DNA from 3 places in the Serratia sp. NFX21 genome. Region 2 is predicted to be linked to each of the others. Evidence: predicted binding sites of a transcription regulator. Region 2 holds the regulator's gene; each other region holds the start of a gene.
The links. Region 2 encodes PhoB, which activates phosphate uptake and scavenging genes when phosphate is short. Its sites were predicted from a motif close to CTGTCATAAAACTGNCNNAT; they were not measured.
Positions count from the first base shown of each region.

Region 1: a site for PhoB is predicted at 2,677-2,696, ahead of ugpB (sn-glycerol-3-phosphate ABC transporter substrate-binding protein UgpB). Genes of this name have one in related genera too.
Region 3: a site for PhoB is predicted at 3,441-3,460, ahead of glpT (glycerol-3-phosphate transporter). Genes of this name have one in related genera too.

Region 1 is NZ_CP183196.1:720,823-726,286, forward strand. Features, by position in the region: gene livG (high-affinity branched-chain amino acid ABC transporter ATP-binding protein LivG) at 1-676, shown strand, start outside; gene livF (high-affinity branched-chain amino acid ABC transporter ATP-binding protein LivF) at 680-1,381, shown strand; gene ACNT1W_RS03360 (PLP-dependent aminotransferase family protein) at 1,424-2,611, shown strand; gene ugpB (sn-glycerol-3-phosphate ABC transporter substrate-binding protein UgpB) at 2,803-4,122, shown strand; gene ugpA (sn-glycerol-3-phosphate ABC transporter permease UgpA) at 4,237-5,124, shown strand; gene ugpE (sn-glycerol-3-phosphate ABC transporter permease UgpE) at 5,121-5,464, shown strand, end outside.
Region 2 is NZ_CP183196.1:1,526,863-1,532,326, forward strand. Features, by position in the region: gene sbcC (exonuclease subunit SbcC) at 1-237, opposite strand, end outside; gene sbcD (exonuclease subunit SbcD) at 234-1,466, opposite strand; gene phoB (phosphate response regulator transcription factor PhoB) at 1,668-2,357, shown strand; gene phoR (phosphate regulon sensor histidine kinase PhoR) at 2,382-3,698, shown strand; gene ACNT1W_RS07200 (PstS family phosphate ABC transporter substrate-binding protein) at 3,715-4,653, shown strand; gene ACNT1W_RS07205 (cobalamin-independent methionine synthase II family protein) at 4,862-5,464, shown strand, end outside.
Region 3 is NZ_CP183196.1:683,114-688,577, reverse strand. Features, by position in the region: gene glpC (anaerobic glycerol-3-phosphate dehydrogenase subunit GlpC) at 1-348, opposite strand, end outside; gene glpB (glycerol-3-phosphate dehydrogenase subunit GlpB) at 345-1,616, opposite strand; gene glpA (anaerobic glycerol-3-phosphate dehydrogenase subunit A) at 1,606-3,249, opposite strand; gene glpT (glycerol-3-phosphate transporter) at 3,615-4,970, shown strand; gene glpQ (glycerophosphodiester phosphodiesterase) at 5,046-5,464, shown strand, end outside.

The sequences.
Region 1 (5,464 bases), 810 kb from region 2:
AGGCGAAATCGTTTCGCTGATCGGCCCGAACGGTGCCGGAAAAACCACGGTATTTAACTGTCTGACCGGTTTCTACCGCCCAACCGGCGGCACCATTAAACTGCGCGAACGTCATCTGGAAGGGCTATCCGGCCAAAACATCGCTCGTATGGGCGTAGTGCGGACTTTCCAGCATGTGCGGTTGTTCCGTGAAATGACGGTGATCGAAAACCTGCTGGTCGCGCAGCACCAGCATCTGAAAAGCGGCGTTTTCGCCGGGCTGTTGAAAACGCCGGCCTTCCGTCGCGCCGAAGCCGACGCGCTGGAACGTGCGGCGGTGTGGCTGCAGCGGGTTGGCCTGCTGGAGATGGCTAACCGCTCGGCGGGCAACCTGGCTTACGGCCAGCAGCGGCGGCTGGAGATTGCGCGTTGCATGGTCACCCGGCCGGAGCTGCTGATGCTCGACGAGCCTGCGGCGGGTTTGAACCCGAAGGAAACCGACGAGCTGGATCATTTGATTGTCGAGCTGCGTAATCAGCATAAGGTATCGGTGTTGTTGATCGAACACGACATGAAGCTGGTGATGGGCATTTCCGACCGCATCTACGTGGTGAACCAGGGTACGCCGCTGGCGCAGGGCACTCCGGCAGAAATCCGCAACAACCCGGACGTGATCCGGGCTTATCTGGGCGAATAAATTATGTTGTCATTTAATCAGGTATCCGCCCATTACGGCAAAATCCAGGCGCTGCATCAGGTCAGCCTGAACATTAAGCAGGGTGAGATAGTCACGCTGATCGGTGCTAACGGCGCCGGTAAAACTACGCTGCTCGGCACGCTGTGCGGTGAACCCCGTGCCAGCGAGGGCAGCATCACTTTCCTCGATCAGGATATTACCCAGTGGCAGACCTCGCGCATCATGCGTGAGGCGGTGGCTATTGTGCCGGAAGGGCGACGGGTATTCTCGCGCATGACGGTGGAAGAAAACCTGGCGATGGGCGGTTTCTTTGCCGATCGTCAGCAGTATCAGCAGCGTATCGAAAGGGTTTTCGGCCTGTTCCCGCGCCTGCTGGAGCGCCGTGCCCAACGTTCCGGCACCATGTCCGGCGGTGAGCAACAGATGTTGGCTATCGGCCGTGCACTGATGAGCCAGCCAAAATTGCTGTTGCTCGACGAACCTTCCCTTGGGCTGGCGCCGATCATTATTCAGCAGATTTTTGACATCATTGAGCAACTGCGCGAAGAGGGAATGACCATCTTCCTGGTGGAGCAAAACGCCAATCAGGCGCTGAAACTGGCCGATCGTGGTTATGTACTGGAAAACGGCCGCGTGGTGTTGGAAGATACGGGAGCCGCATTGTTAGCAAACGAAGCAGTTCGATCCGCTTATCTCGGTGGATAGTTTGTCCCAGTAACTAATAATAATCAGGAATGAGAAGAAGAAATGAACACAGAAGGGTTACTCGCGCAGCGCATCGTAAAAGTAAAAAGCTCGGCAATTCGTGAATTGCTCAAGCACAGTAAGATGGAAAACGTCATTTCGCTGGCGGGCGGCATCCCCTCTGATGCCCTGTTTGATTTCGAAGGCTTGAGCATCGCTACTCATCAGGCGATCACCGAGCAGCCGAAAAGCGCTTTCCAATATGGTTTGACCGAAGGCAGTCCGGTGCTGCGTGAGCGCATCTGCGAACTGTGCGCCCAGCGTGGTGTTTCTGCCACTGCCGAAGAAGTGATGGTCACGGCCGGTTCCCAGCAGGCGCTGGATCTGGTGATGCGTGCCATCGTCAATCCGGGCGATGTGTTTGTGGTGGAGCGTCCGACCTATCTGGCGGCGTTACAGACGCTGGAGCTGGCGGAAGCCAACATCATGTCGGTGTCGTCCGACAGCGATGGCATGGTGGTCGAAGAGCTGGCTGAACTGCTGAAAACCCAGCGCATCAAGGGCGTGTATGTGGTGCCGAACTTCGGCAACCCAAGCGGTATCACCCTGAGTGCACCGCGCCGCGAACTGTTGGTGAAACTGGCGGCCGAGCACAATTTCCTGATCATCGAGGATGACCCGTACGGCGAACTGCGCTTTACCGAAGAGCGCAACGCTACGCTGCACCAGATTTCCCAGCAGGTGCTGGGTCATACCGATAACATTATCTACACCTCGACCTTCTCAAAGATCCTGGCACCGGGCCTGCGCCTGGGCTGGGCGATTTTGCCTGAGTTCCTGCTGCATAAAGTGGCGATCATCAAGCAGGCGGCGGATCTGCATGCCAGTGCGCTGTCGCAGAGCATCGTCGAATGCTATCTGGGGCTGGATCGTCTGCCGGCGCAGATCGAAAAGATCCGCGCGGCCTACAAGCAAAAGGGTGAGATCCTGGCCGGGCTGGTGGAGCAAGAGTTGGGCGATCACATCAGCTTCGATATGCCGAAGGGCGGTATGTTCCTGTGGGCGCGTTTCCGTCAGCCGTTTAACGCGACCGAATGGCTCAAAACCACCCTGCAGCAGGGCGTGGTGTTTGTGCCGGGAGAGTACTTCTTCTCAGACAACCCGGATCGTTCGACCTTCCGCCTGTCGTTCGCCACCGCGACCGAACAGCAAATGCAGGAAGCGGTCGCTCGACTGCGTCGTTCACTGTAATACCCACGGCGGCGGGGCAGTTCTCCCTGCCGCCGACATCAAACCGCAATCTGCACTTCACTCTCCCGTCACACGGCTGTCATCTGGCAGTTATATTTCTGTCATCCGAGCATGGCATGTTAGCTACCGAACAAAAAACTGATTCTTTTCGCTCACGCGCTTATTACACCAGCTTTTTTCAGGAGTTAGGCATGCTCACCTACGCTATTCGCAAAACTACGCTGTGCGTCGCGTTGACCCTGGCGGTCAGCACTCAGGCACTGGCGGCAACCGAGATCCCGTTCTGGCATTCGATGGAAGGTGAATTGGGTAAAGAAGTGGATTCCCTGGCGGATCGCTTTAACCAGTCGCACACCGACGTCAAAATTGTCCCGGTTTATAAAGGTAACTACGAACAGAGCCTGGCGGCGGGCATCGCGGCCTATCGCTCAGGCAAAGCGCCGGCAATTTTGCAGGTGTACGAGGTGGGCACGGCAACCATGATGGCCAGTAAGGCGATCAAGCCGGTGTATGAAGTGTTTAAAGACGCCGGTATCAACTTTGACGAGTCGGTGTTCGTGCCGACGGTGGCCGGTTACTACACCGACAACAAGAGCGGTCACCTGCTGTCTCAGCCGTTCAACAGTTCCACTCCAGTGCTGTATTACAACAAGGACGCCTTCAAAAAAGCCGGCCTGAACCCGGACCAGCCGCCAAAAACCTGGCAGGAACTGGCGGCGGATACCGCCAAACTGCGTGCAGCCGGTATGAAGTGTGGCTACGCCAGCGGCTGGCAGGGCTGGATCCAGCTCGAGAACTTCAGCGCCTGGCACGGGGTGCCGTTCGCCACGGAGAACAACGGTTTCGGGGGAGCCAGCGCCAAGCTGGAATTCAACAAGCCGCTGCAGGTCAAGCACATCCAACTGCTGGAAGAGATGAACAAGAAGGGCGATTTCACCTATTTCGGCCGTAAAGACGAATCCACCGAGAAGTTCTACAGCGGCGACTGTGCCATTACTACCGCGTCATCCGGTTCGCTGGCGGATATCAAGCATTACGCCAAGTTCAACTACGGCGTGGGCATGATGCCGTACGATGCCGATGCCAAAAATGCACCGCAGAACGCCATCATTGGCGGTGCCAGCCTGTGGGTGATGAACGGCAAAGATGCCGCCACTTACAAAGGGGTTGCCGAGTTCCTGCAGTATCTGGCCCAGCCGGAAATTGCCGCCGAATGGCACCAGAAGACCGGTTATCTGCCGATCACCACCGCGGCCTACGATCTGACCAAGCAACAGGGCTTCTATGACAAGAACCCGGGCGCCGATGTGGCAACGCGTCAGATGCTGAATAAGCCGCCATTACCGTTCACCAAGGGCCTGCGTTTGGGCAACATGCCGCAGATCCGTACCGTGGTGGATGAAGAGCTGGAAGGCGTGTGGACCGGCAAGAAAACGCCACAACAGGCGCTGGATGCCGCCGTGCAGCGCGGTGACGTATTGCTGCGTCGCTTCGAGTCCCAGACCAAGTAGCGTCAACCGGAATTCCCTTCCGGCGAACGACACCGATTTCACCCCCTCTCCCCTGGGAGAGGGCCGGGGTGAGGGGCTCAGTCAGCCCTCTCCCCACATTAACGGTTAACCCCTATGTCATCTTCCCGTCCCGGTTTCGGCTGTAGCTGGCTGCCCTATGTATTGGTGCTGCCGCAACTGTTGATCACCGCAATCTTTTTCCTGTGGCCCGCCGGCGAGGCGCTGTGGTATTCGGTGCAGAGCCTCGACCCATTCGGTCTGTCCAGCCAGTTTGTCGGCCTGGATAACTTTACCCAGCTGTTCCAGGATCCTTACTACCTCGATTCGTTTTACACCACGCTGATTTTCAGCTTCCTGGTGGCGGGTATCGGGCTGGTCGTGTCGTTGTTCTTCGCTGCGCTGGTGGATTACGTGCTGCGCGGCAGCCGGATTTACCAGACGCTGATGATCTTGCCTTATGCGGTAGCTCCGGCGGTGGCGGCGGTACTGTGGATCTTCCTGTTCAACCCCGGCCTGGGGCTGATTACTCATTTCCTTAACGGACTGGGCTACAACTGGAACCACGCACAGAACAGTGGGCAAGCGATGTTCCTGGTGGTGCTGGCTTCGGTCTGGCAGCAAATCAGCTACAACTTCCTGTTTTTCCTGGCGGCATTACAGTCCATTCCCCGATCGCTGGTGGAAGCGGCGGCCATCGACGGTGCCGGCCCGGTGCGGCGTTTCTTCAATCTGGTGCTGCCGTTGATCACGCCGGTGAGCTTCTTCCTGCTGGTGGTCAATTTGGTGTACGCCTTCTTCGACACCTTCCCGGTGATCGATGCCGCGACCGGCGGTGGGCCGGTGCAGTCCACTACCACGTTGATCTACAAGATCTACCGCGAAGGCTTTGCCGGTCTGGACTTGTCCAGCTCTGCGGCGCAGTCGGTGATCCTGATGCTGCTGGTGATTGGCCTGACGGTGGTCCAGTTCCGTTTTGTCGAACGTAAGGTGCGTTACCAATGATAGAGAACCGACGCGGGCTGGATATCTTCAGCCACATAATGCTGATTATCGGCGTGCTGGTGGTGCTGTTCCCGCTATACGTGGCCTTTGTCGCCGCCACGCTGGACGACAAACAGGTGTTTCAGGTGCCGATGACCCTGATCCCGGGCGGCCACCTGTGGGAAAACATCAGCAATATCTGGCAGGGCGGTGTGGGCAACCTCAAGGTGCCATTCTCGCTGCTGCTGCTCAATAGCGTGATCATGGCGCTGGCCATTACCTGCGGCAAAATAGTGGTATCGGTGTTGTCGGCCTATGCCATCGTTTATTTTCGTTTTCCGCTGCGCAGCCTGTTTTTCTG
Region 2 (5,464 bases):
CAGCGATTCGGCGGTGTGGCGTGTCATCAGCTCGTTCTGGCTCGGCGTGACGTTAAGGCGCGGCGTCTGGTGGTACAGCGCCAGACAGATGGCGTCCAGCAGGGTGGTTTTGCCTGCCCCGGTAGGCCCGGTGATGGCGAATAACCCATTGCTGGCAAAAGGCTCGGCGGTAAAATCGATCTTCCATTCACCCTGCAGGGAGTTAAGGTTTTTTAATCTCAGGCTGAGGATTTTCATTGGCTCGGCTCCTGGTCGTTGTGCCGCACGGACTCGACCACCTGCTGGAACATTTGGTTCATTCGTTGCCGACGTTCTTCGGCCATTTCAGGCTCCTGCGCCAGCCGCCGTTCGAACACCTCGTTGACGCTCAGTTCATTGAGCGTTTCCTTGTCCTGCTGTTCAATGGCCTGGCGCCGCTGTTCTTTGCTGCGGCGCAACAGCACCACTTCTACCGGCAGTTGATCGGCCAGTAACTGGATGCGGCGCTGAATGTCGCTAAGGTAGTCCTGTGTTGCCACTTCAATGTCCAGCCACACCGGTAGTTCACCCTGATAATCGGCGAACTGCTGCAATTGTTGTTCGATCTGCGCCAAATCACCCTTGATAAGCTGCATCGGTTGGAAGCTGGGGATCTCCAGCGCAGTGACCTGTTGCAGAGCGCCCGCGCTGAAATCCACCATAAACACGCTTTTGGCTTTGCCCAACTCGTCAAAACTGAGTGGGATCGGCGAGCCGCTGTAGCGAATATGTTCGGATTTGGCGACGTTCTGCGCGCGGTGTATATGCCCCAGCGCGATGTAGTCGGCCGGCGGGAAGGCCTGGGCCGGGAAGGCGTCCAGCGTGCCAATGTAGATATCGCGCACCGAATCGGAGGTGGTGACGCCCACGGTGGTCAGGTGGCCGGTGGCAACAATCGGCAGTGGCAAGCCCAGCGCATCGCGACGCGCGCAGGCCGCTTGGTACAGCCTTTGATAATGGTCGGCGATAGCCTCTTGCAGCGCCTGCTGTTTTTGCACTCCGGAGTCGCCGGCTCGGCTGGTGAGCAGATCGCGTGGGCGCAGGAAAGGGATGGCACAAAGTACCGCACCCGGCTGACCATCGCGCTGATTCAGCACCAGAATTTGCTGTTCGGTTTCGCTCTGTGCGTTGGCAATCACGGTGGTATTCAGGCAGGAAAGCAATTCACGCGATTCATTCAAGGTTGCCACGGAGTCGTGGTTACCGCCCAGCACCACCAACTGGCAGCCGGTGCGCTGCAGATCCACCACGAATCGGTTATACAGCTCACGGGCATAACTTGGCGGCGAGCCGGTATCGAACAGGTCCCCGGCGACGATCAGCGCATCCACCTGCTGTTGTTCGATCTGTTCGATCAGCCAGCGCAGAAAAGCCTGATGTTCGGCGGCGCGGCTCTTGGTGAAAAAATACTGGCCAAGATGCCAGTCAGAGGTGTGGATCAGGCGCATGACACTCCCGGGGCGATAGAGTAATGGCAGGGATTATAAAGGGAATATGATGTTTCTGTATTATTAGAAATAATCGCTATGCTTACTGCCTATGACACCCGGTTTATTTCATGGCTATTTATTTCATAAATCTGTCACAAAACTGACGCATAATGGCGCCCGCAATCAACTGTGATCGCTAACACATTGGCAGGATTGACGATGGCAAGACGCATACTGGTGGTGGAAGACGAAGCGCCGATCCGTGAGATGGTGTGCTTTGTGTTGGAACAGAATGGTTACCAACCGTTGGAAGCTGAGGATTATGACAGCGCAGTGACGCGCCTGTCTGAGCCGTTCCCTGATTTAGTGTTGCTCGACTGGATGTTACCCGGAGGTTCCGGCATTCAGTTTATTAAACATATGAAGCGTGAAGCGATGACCCGCGATATTCCGGTGATGATGCTGACCGCACGCGGTGAAGAAGAAGACCGTGTCCGTGGGCTGGAGGTCGGGGCGGATGATTACATCACCAAACCCTTCTCGCCGAAGGAGCTGGTGGCGCGCATCAAGGCGGTAATGCGCCGTATTTCACCGATGGCGGTGGAAGAAGTGATTGAAATGCAAGGGCTGAGCCTGGATCCTTCTTCACACCGGGTGATGGCCAACGAGCAGGCGCTGGATATGGGGCCGACAGAGTTCAAATTGCTGCACTTCTTTATGACTCATCCAGAGCGTGTTTATAGCCGCGAACAGTTGCTTAATCACGTCTGGGGCACTAACGTTTATGTGGAAGACCGCACCGTTGACGTGCATATCCGTCGGCTCCGTAAGGCGTTAGAGACCAGTGGTCATGACAAAATGGTTCAAACCGTTCGGGGCACCGGCTACCGATTCTCAACGCGCTACTGATCGCGACGCGCTGGAGAATATGCCGTGCTAGAACGTCTATCCTGGAAGAGGCTGGCCCTGGAGCTGGCCCTTTTCTGCTTGCCTGCCTTGCTGCTGGGGCTGATTTTCGGTTATCTGCCCTGGTTGCTGCTGGCCTCCGTGCTGGCGGCGCTGGTATGGAATTTCTACAACCAACTCAAACTTTCCCACTGGCTGTGGGTTGATCGCAGCATGACGCCGCCCCCTGGGCGCTGGAGCTGGGAACCGCTGTTTTACGGCCTTTATCAGATGCAGCAGCGTAATCGCCGTCGGCGGCGTGAACTGGCGCTGTTGATCAAACGCTTCCGCAGCGGCGCGGAATCGCTGCCCGATGCGGTGGTGATGACTACCGTCGAAGGCAATATCTTTTGGTGTAACGGTTTGGCGCAGCATCTGCTGGGTTTCCGCTGGCCGGAAGACAATGGTCAGCACATCCTTAACCTGCTGCGTTACCCGGAGTTCAGCCACTATCTGCAACAGCAGGAGTTCACCCGGCCGTTGACGCTGCAGTTGAACAATGAGCACTACGTCGAATTCCGCGTGATGCCTTATTCCGAAGGGCAATTACTGATGGTGGCGCGTGACGTCACCCAAATGCGCCAGCTGGAAGGCGCGCGACGCAACTTCTTCGCCAACGTCAGCCACGAGCTGCGTACCCCGCTCACGGTGTTGCAGGGCTACCTGGAGATGATGAGCGACGAAGAGCTGGATGGTTCGCTGCGCGGCAAAGCGCTGGGCACCATGCAAGAGCAGACCCGGCGTATGGATGGGCTGGTCAAACAGCTGCTGACGCTGTCGCGGATTGAGGCGGCGCCTAACGTCGAGATGAACGAACGGGTCGATATCCCACTGATGTTGCGAGTGTTGCAACGCGAAGCGCAGTCGTTGAGCGGCGGCAACCATGAGATTAGCTTCCGGGTGAACGAACAGCTCAAGGTGTTCGGCAACGACGACCAACTGCGCAGTGCGGTATCAAACCTGGTGTACAACGCCGTCAATCACACGCCAAAGGGCACCAATATTGAAGTGAGCTGGCAACAGACGCCCAACGGTGCGCAGTTCCAGGTCAGTGATAATGGGCCGGGTATCGCCGCCGAGCATATTCCGCGCCTGACCGAACGTTTCTATCGCGTCGACAAGGCCCGTTCACGCCAGACCGGCGGCAGTGGGCTGGGGCTGGCGATCGTCAAGCATGCGCTCAGCCACCATGACGCGCGGCTGGAGATCCTCAGTGAGCAGGGGATTGGCACCCGATTCATCTTTACCTTGCCTAACCGGTTGATTGTACCCGCAGCTTTGTCAGAGAATGCGGTGAAAAATTAACGCGCGAGAGGCTGGTATGATCCGAATGACCCGAGGGCTGTTGCTTTGCCTGGCGCTGCTGGTGAGCCGTGGCGCGTTAGCGCAGCCGGACGGCATGCTGTCCGGCAACCTGTCGAGCGTCGGTTCCGATACGCTGGCGAATCTGATGGCGCTGTGGGCGCAGGACTTCAGCCAGCATTACCCTAACGTTAATTTGCAGATCCAGGCCGCGGGCTCCTCAACTGCGCCGACCGCTTTGGCTGCGGGGGCCGCGCAACTGGGGCCGATGAGCCGACCGATGAAGGCGGCGGAAGTGTCGGCATTCGAACACCGCTATGGCTATGCGCCGCTGGCAGTGCCGGTCGCCGTCGATGCGCTGGTGGTGCTGGTACATCAGGACAACCCGCTGCGCGGTCTTAATCTGCAGCAGCTTGACCGAATTTTCTCCGCTACCCTGCGCTGTGGCGAAAATCAGCCGGTGACGCGCTGGGGTGAACTGGGGTTGAACGGCGATTGGCAGCAGCGTGCGCTGCAACGCTTTGGGCGTAACTCGGCATCCGGCACCTACGGCTATTTCAAACTGCGTGCGCTGTGTGGCGGTGACTTTATGCCACGGGTCAATGAACTGCCCGGTTCTGCCTCGGTGGTGCAGGCGGTGGCCGGTTCGCTGAACAGTATCGGTTACGCCAGCATTGGTTTTCGCGCCAGCGGCGTGCGGCTGTTGCCCCTGGCCGAGTCCGGCGAAAACTATGTCACCCCCAACGATGCCAACGTGCGCAACGGTAGCTACCCGCTGTCGCGCTATCTGTATATTTACATTAACAAAGCGCCCAACCAGCCGTTGGAGCCGCTGACCGCCGCATTTCTCGATCGCGTCCTGTCCGACACCGGACAAAACCTGGTGAACCATGACGGCTATCTGCCGCTGCCTTCTGCTACTTTGCAGAAAACCCGCCGGGCGTTGGGTCTGCAATAAATTTCCCTCGGGGCGTTGATTCGCCCTCAACATGAATTTCTCTCACTACCGATGAAAATTCTTCTATTGCTGCCCGGCAGTGGGTATGACAGCATGCCCCCTATCTTTTTTAGACGTCTGGATGTCCATAATAACCTGGCGTAATAATTCAAACTGTCAATTACTGAGGTAAAGGCCCGATCTTTTACCTGCTACCGGGAGTCATAATATGTGCGATTGCAACCACGCTTTTCACGCTGACGTTGTCGGCAGTCTGTTGCGCCCTGCAGCGCTGAAAACCGCTCGCCAACAGTTTCAGCAAGGCGATATTGACGCAACTGAGCTGCGGGCGGTTGAGGATCAGCAGATCCGTCTGGCGGTGGCCAAACAGCAAGAGCTCGGCCTGGCGGTGGTGACTGACGGCGAATTCCGCCGGGCGTGGTGGCACTTTGATTTTCTGGAAGGGCTGGACGGCGTGGAAGGCTATGACGCGGAGCAGGGGATCCAGTTCAACGGCGTGCAAACCCGGGCGCGCAGCATCAAGGTGGTCGGCAAGTTGGGGTTTAACCCGCAGCATCCGATGCTGGCAGATTTCCGCTTCCTGAAGGCGATTGCCGGTGATACGGTGCCGAAAATGACCATTCCAAGCCCGAGCGTGCTGCACTTTCGCGGTGGGCGCAAGGCCATCGACAGTCAGGTCTACCCGGATCTGAACGCCTATTTCGACGATCTGGCCCAAACCTATCGCGATGCGATCAAGGCATTTTATGATGCCGGTTGCCGCTATCTGCAGCTGGATGACACCGTCTGGGCCTATCTGTGTTCAGACGAA
Region 3 (5,464 bases), 840 kb from region 2:
ATTAACAATCGGCGCAAATGGCGTCGACAGCGAGCCCATGAGATCGGTATGGCTGAGGATAGCGTCACGCAGAGTGGGCTTGCTCTGGGCAAAGTCGGCGCGGGCGCGCTGAATGATGTCGCCGATTTTGACGTCGGACGGACAGGCCACCTCACAGCGTTTGCAGTTGGTGCAATATTTCAGCGCCTCATCATACAGCGCCGGATCTTTCAGTCGCAGGCGCTCACCGTCCGGCCCCGCCTGTTTTGGCCCCGGATAGAGCGGATTCACCTTGGCCACCGGACAATAGGTGGTACAGACGGTGCATTTGATGCAATTCTCAAAACTGTTGTCTTTATGCAGGCTCATGGACGCTCCTCCTGTGCCGCAATCTGTTGCGCGACGTACAGCGCCCCAATCAGCGAAACACCCGCACCGCAGCCCTGCTGCAGGGGATCATAGCCGCCGGTCACTGCGCCGATGGCATACAGGTTGCTCAATGGCTCCCCCTGCCTTAAGGCACGCAGTCGGTCATCGGTTCGTACCCCAAATTGCAAATAGGGTTGCGGAGCAAACAGATTGCGATCGCTCCAGTCTGCGCGATCCGCACGGCTGTCGACATCCAGCCCAAACACCGGTTCACGTATGCCGTCGAAGCCCGCCACCAGCCCGTTGCTGAAGAAGCTGCCGCTGGCCAGCACCACCTGCTGCGCCAGCAATGGAATATCGGTATGGTTGCGGGTATAGAGGCCAGTGATTCGCCCGGCTTCGATGTCTGCCCGCAGTACGCTGTCACCCGGCATAAAAACGCCGCCCAGTTGCTGCAGACGCGAACGCAGCGCCTGATGCAGGCGCATACCCAGAACCGAAGGCGGCAACGTCGGTAACAGCAGAATCGGTTTACCCACCGCCGCCTGCAACGCGGCCAGTGCGCTATCATCTTCCAGCCCCAGACAGGCAGGCAGGAAAATCGCCTCGGCATCACCGGCCAACCGGCGCATTTCTTCTGCCATCGGCGTCAGGTTTTCCGGCAGATCCAGTACTCTGGCGATATTCACCGCCCGGAACTCACTGGGGTTGTTACGCAGCCGATCCAGCGCCGGCAAGTGCATATAAGCCACTTCCGCCTTGATGCCCAGCGTCTGTACCAGGGAACTGGCGGCCAGCTGTGGCTGAAAATCCAAAAATCCTTCAATGCCGATCACCGCGATATTTTTCCACGCTAGTTCGCCGTCCAACGGCGTGACCGGAATAGCCTGAGGACTAAGCCAGGTGGGCCGGCGCGTACCCAGCGGAGTCACCCGCAGATGATTACGCTCATTGCTGCCCTGCAGGCTCAAGCCGCAGCGTTGCAACAGCAGAGCCGCATCATCTGACAGTGCGGCCACCCGCTCAGCGCCGATCAGCGCATAAGGATGCCGTGGCGCTTGCAGCTCAAGTGCCGGTAGCGCCATCAACGGTGATTCCACCAGGGTGCCGTCGGGCAGCTGCGCCAGCAGATCAAGCGATCCGGACGAAAAATAGAGTGCACTCTGGCCTGAACTGACCACGGCGCAGCGCTTGCCTTGCTCTGCCAATCGAATGGCACAGCTCATGCCTGCCAGGCCACCGCCAATCACCACTACGTCAAATCGCATCATCGGCCTCCTGTTCCCCCCGGGCATCAAGCCCGCACAATCCCTGATAAACCCAACTGGTAAACTCACTTTCACGTAGCGCATCGCCCCAGGCGATCGGTCTTACCCCTTTCCAACGCTCGTTAAGGAAATGCGATAGCTGATCGATAGACTGCTGCGGGGTAGTGACGTTAAAACGCGTCAACAGCCCGGCGGCACGGCAGGCGCAAAGCTCCCCCTGGCAGGTGCCCATGCCGACGCGGGTGCGGCGGCGCAGATCGACCAGGTTATTAACGGTGAGGGAGTTCACCGCATAATGCACTTCACCAGCGGTCACCGCTTCGCATTCGCACACCAGGCTGTTATCCAGCCGATCGCCGGCCGGTACCTGACTGGCCCTGTCGCCGTGGCGATAAACCGCCGAGCCGCGAATGCTGGCAGGCAGGGAAACCACGCTGCGCACCGTTTCTTCCGCCGACTGCCGCGAACCGGGCAAGGCTTCCTGCGCGGTAGTACAGGGGCTGTCGATTCCGAGCTTTTCGCACACTTTATCGGTCGCCCACTGCGCCATCAGCCGGTAGGTCATCAGCTTGCCGCCGGTAATGGTGATAAAGCCTTCCAGGCCGTCGCGGCTGGCGTGATCGAGCAGCACGATGCCGCGGCTGACGTTGCGGCCGCTGGGGTCGTCGTCACTGGCTACCAATGGGCGCACACCGGCATAGGCGCGCAGAATACGCGTCTGCGCCAGCTCCGGCGCCAGCAGCGCCCCTTCGCGGATCAGAATGTCCACTTCCTGCGGCGTCACCAGCATGTTGTCGATCTGGTCATAATCAATATGGGTGGAGGTGGTGCCAATCACCGAGATGGTGTCGCCCGGCACCAAAATGTCGGCGTCCGCCGGTTTGCGGCAGCGGTTGATCACCATGTTGTTGATGCGGTGGCCGAGGATCAGCAAAGCGCCCTTGGCCGGGAACATGCGAATGCGCAGATCGGCATATTCCGCTATCTGCTGGCCCCAGATGCCCGCGGCATTGACCACCACTTCGGCATGAATATCGTAGCGCTGTGCAGATTGATGGTCGAAAACGCGCACCCCGGTAACGCGATCGCCCGAGCGAAGCAAACCGACCACCTGATGATAGGTGAGGATCTGCGCACCGTGCTCACGGGCGTCGAGCATATTGGCGGCGGTGAGACGGAAGGGATCGACAGTGCCATCCGGCACGCGAACCGCACCGATCAGAGCCGGGTTGGCCGCCGGCTCCAGACGCAGCGCCAGCTGTGGGTCGATCGCTTCGGCGTTGATACCGGCGCTGTGGCAGGAGGCAATAAACTGTTGTTGATAGTCCAGCGAATCCTGCGGCAGCGTAATAAACAGCCCATCGGTACGTTCGATGCAGTGGTGCGCAATACGCTTGAGGATTTGGTTTTCTTCTATGCATTCACGCGCCGACTCACCGTCGGTCACCGCATAGCGTGCTCCACTGTGCAGCAGGCCGTGGTTACGGCCAGTGGCACCGGTGGCAATATCGTGACGCTCCAGCAGTATGCAACGCAGGCCACGGCGCGCGCAGTCACGAGCAATGCCCGCACCGGTCGCGCCGCCGCCAATAATGATCACATCCGTTTCGTTATCCGGTGAATGGCTGCTCATGAGGCTCTCTCAGGATCCGTGATTATTAGCCTATTGAGCCACAGTCATTGGGGTCTTTGTTTGATAAGGAACAATAACGAACTCGAAACGAAAACCAAATGTCCACAAAAAACCATGAATGTGATCATAATCACGATTTTTAGGCGTTTTTCTATTTCATAACGTTAACGAATCGCTCAAAATCCGCCGGTGTTTCATATAAGTGTAACAATTGCGCCATCCATCACAGCGACACCAGGCTGTTTTGACTAGGATGACGCTCGTTATGGAACAAAAAAACACCACATTCGATATCCGCTCAATCATCAAATGAACGTAAAAGGTCATATTGATGTGATAACTAGATAAAGCCATCGGAGGCGCTCATGTTGAGTATTTTTAAGCCGGCAGCACACATTTCCCGTGTGCCGGTCGACAAAGTCGACCCGCTGTACCGTAAATTGCGCTGGCAGATTTTTATGGGGATTTTCTTCGGTTATGCCGCCTACTACCTGGTGCGCAAGAACTTCACCCTGGCCATGCCTTACCTGATCGACCAGGGCTTCAGCCGCGGTGACCTCGGTTTCGCGCTGTCCGGTATTTCTATCGCCTACGGTTTTTCCAAATTCATCATGGGGTCGGTTTCTGACCGCTCCAACCCGCGCGTGTTCCTGCCCGCCGGCCTGATCCTGGCTGCCGCGGTGATGCTGTTCATGGGCTTCGTGCCATGGGCGACTTCGAGCATCGCGGTCATGTTCGTGCTGCTGTTCCTGTGCGGTTGGTTCCAGGGAATGGGCTGGCCGCCATGTGGCCGTACCATGGTGCACTGGTGGTCGCAGAAAGAGCGCGGCAGCATCGTTTCGGTCTGGAACTGTGCTCATAACGTGGGTGGCGGTCTGCCGCCACTGCTGTTCCTGCTGGGCATGGCCTGGTTCAACGACTGGCATGCAGCGCTGTATATGCCGGCCTTCGGTGCCATCCTGGTGGCCCTGATCGCCTTTGCCCTGATGCGTGACACTCCGCAATCCTGTGGCCTGCCGCCGATCGAAGAATACAAAAACGATTATCCGGACGACTACAGCGAGAAAGCGGAAGAAGAGCTGACCGCCAAGCAAATCTTCATGCAGTACATCCTGCCGAACAAATTGCTGTGGTACATCGCCGTGGCCAACGTGTTCGTTTACCTGCTGCGTTACGGCATCCTGGACTGGTCACCGACCTACCTGAAAGAAGTGAAACACTTCACGCTGGATAAATCTTCCTGGGCCTATTTCCTGTACGAGTATGCCGGTATTCCGGGCACCCTGCTGTGCGGCTGGATGTCGGACAAGGTGTTCAAGGGCAACCGTGGCGCCACCGGCGTGTTCTTCATGACCCTGGTCACCATCGCCACCGTGGTTTACTGGCTCAACCCGGTCGGTAACCCTGGCATCGATATGGCCTGCATGATCACCATCGGCTTCCTGATTTACGGGCCGGTGATGCTGATCGGTCTGCACGCACTGGAACTGGCGCCGAAGAAAGCGGCCGGTACCGCGGCGGGCTTCACCGGTCTGTTCGGTTATCTGGGCGGCTCTGTCGCAGCCAGCGCCATCGTCGGCTACACCGTTGACTACTTCGGTTGGGACGGCGGCTTTATGGTGATGATCGGCGGCAGCGTCGGCGCAGTAGTTCTGCTGTTACTGACCATGCTGAGCGAGAAAAAACACCACGCGGAAATCGCTGCCAACAAACGCGGTTAAGCGTCATACCACTTTCGCATTATTTAAAGGCCGCACCGCGGCCTTTTTGCCACCTACAATATGGAGAACAACAATATGCGGACTCAAGTCAAAGCCCTGCTGACAGGGATTATCCTGGCCACCTCAATGGTCAGCGCCGCACAGGCTGCCGACAAGGTGGTGATCGCCCACCGTGGCGCCAGCGGTTATCTGCCGGAACACACGCTGCCGGCGAAGGCCATGGCCTACGCGCAGGGTGCAGACTTCCTCGAACAGGATCTGGTGATGACCAAGGACAACGAGCTGGTGGTGTTGCATGACCACTACCTCGATCGCGTCACCGACGTAGCCGAACGTTTCCCGGACCGCGCGCGCAAAGACGGCCGCTATTACGCCATCGACTTTACCCTGCCGGAAATCAAATCGTTGAAGTTCACCGAAGGCTTCGAGATTGAGAACGGTAAAAAAGTGCAGGGTTACCCTGGCCGTTTCCCGATGGGCAAATCCGATTTCCG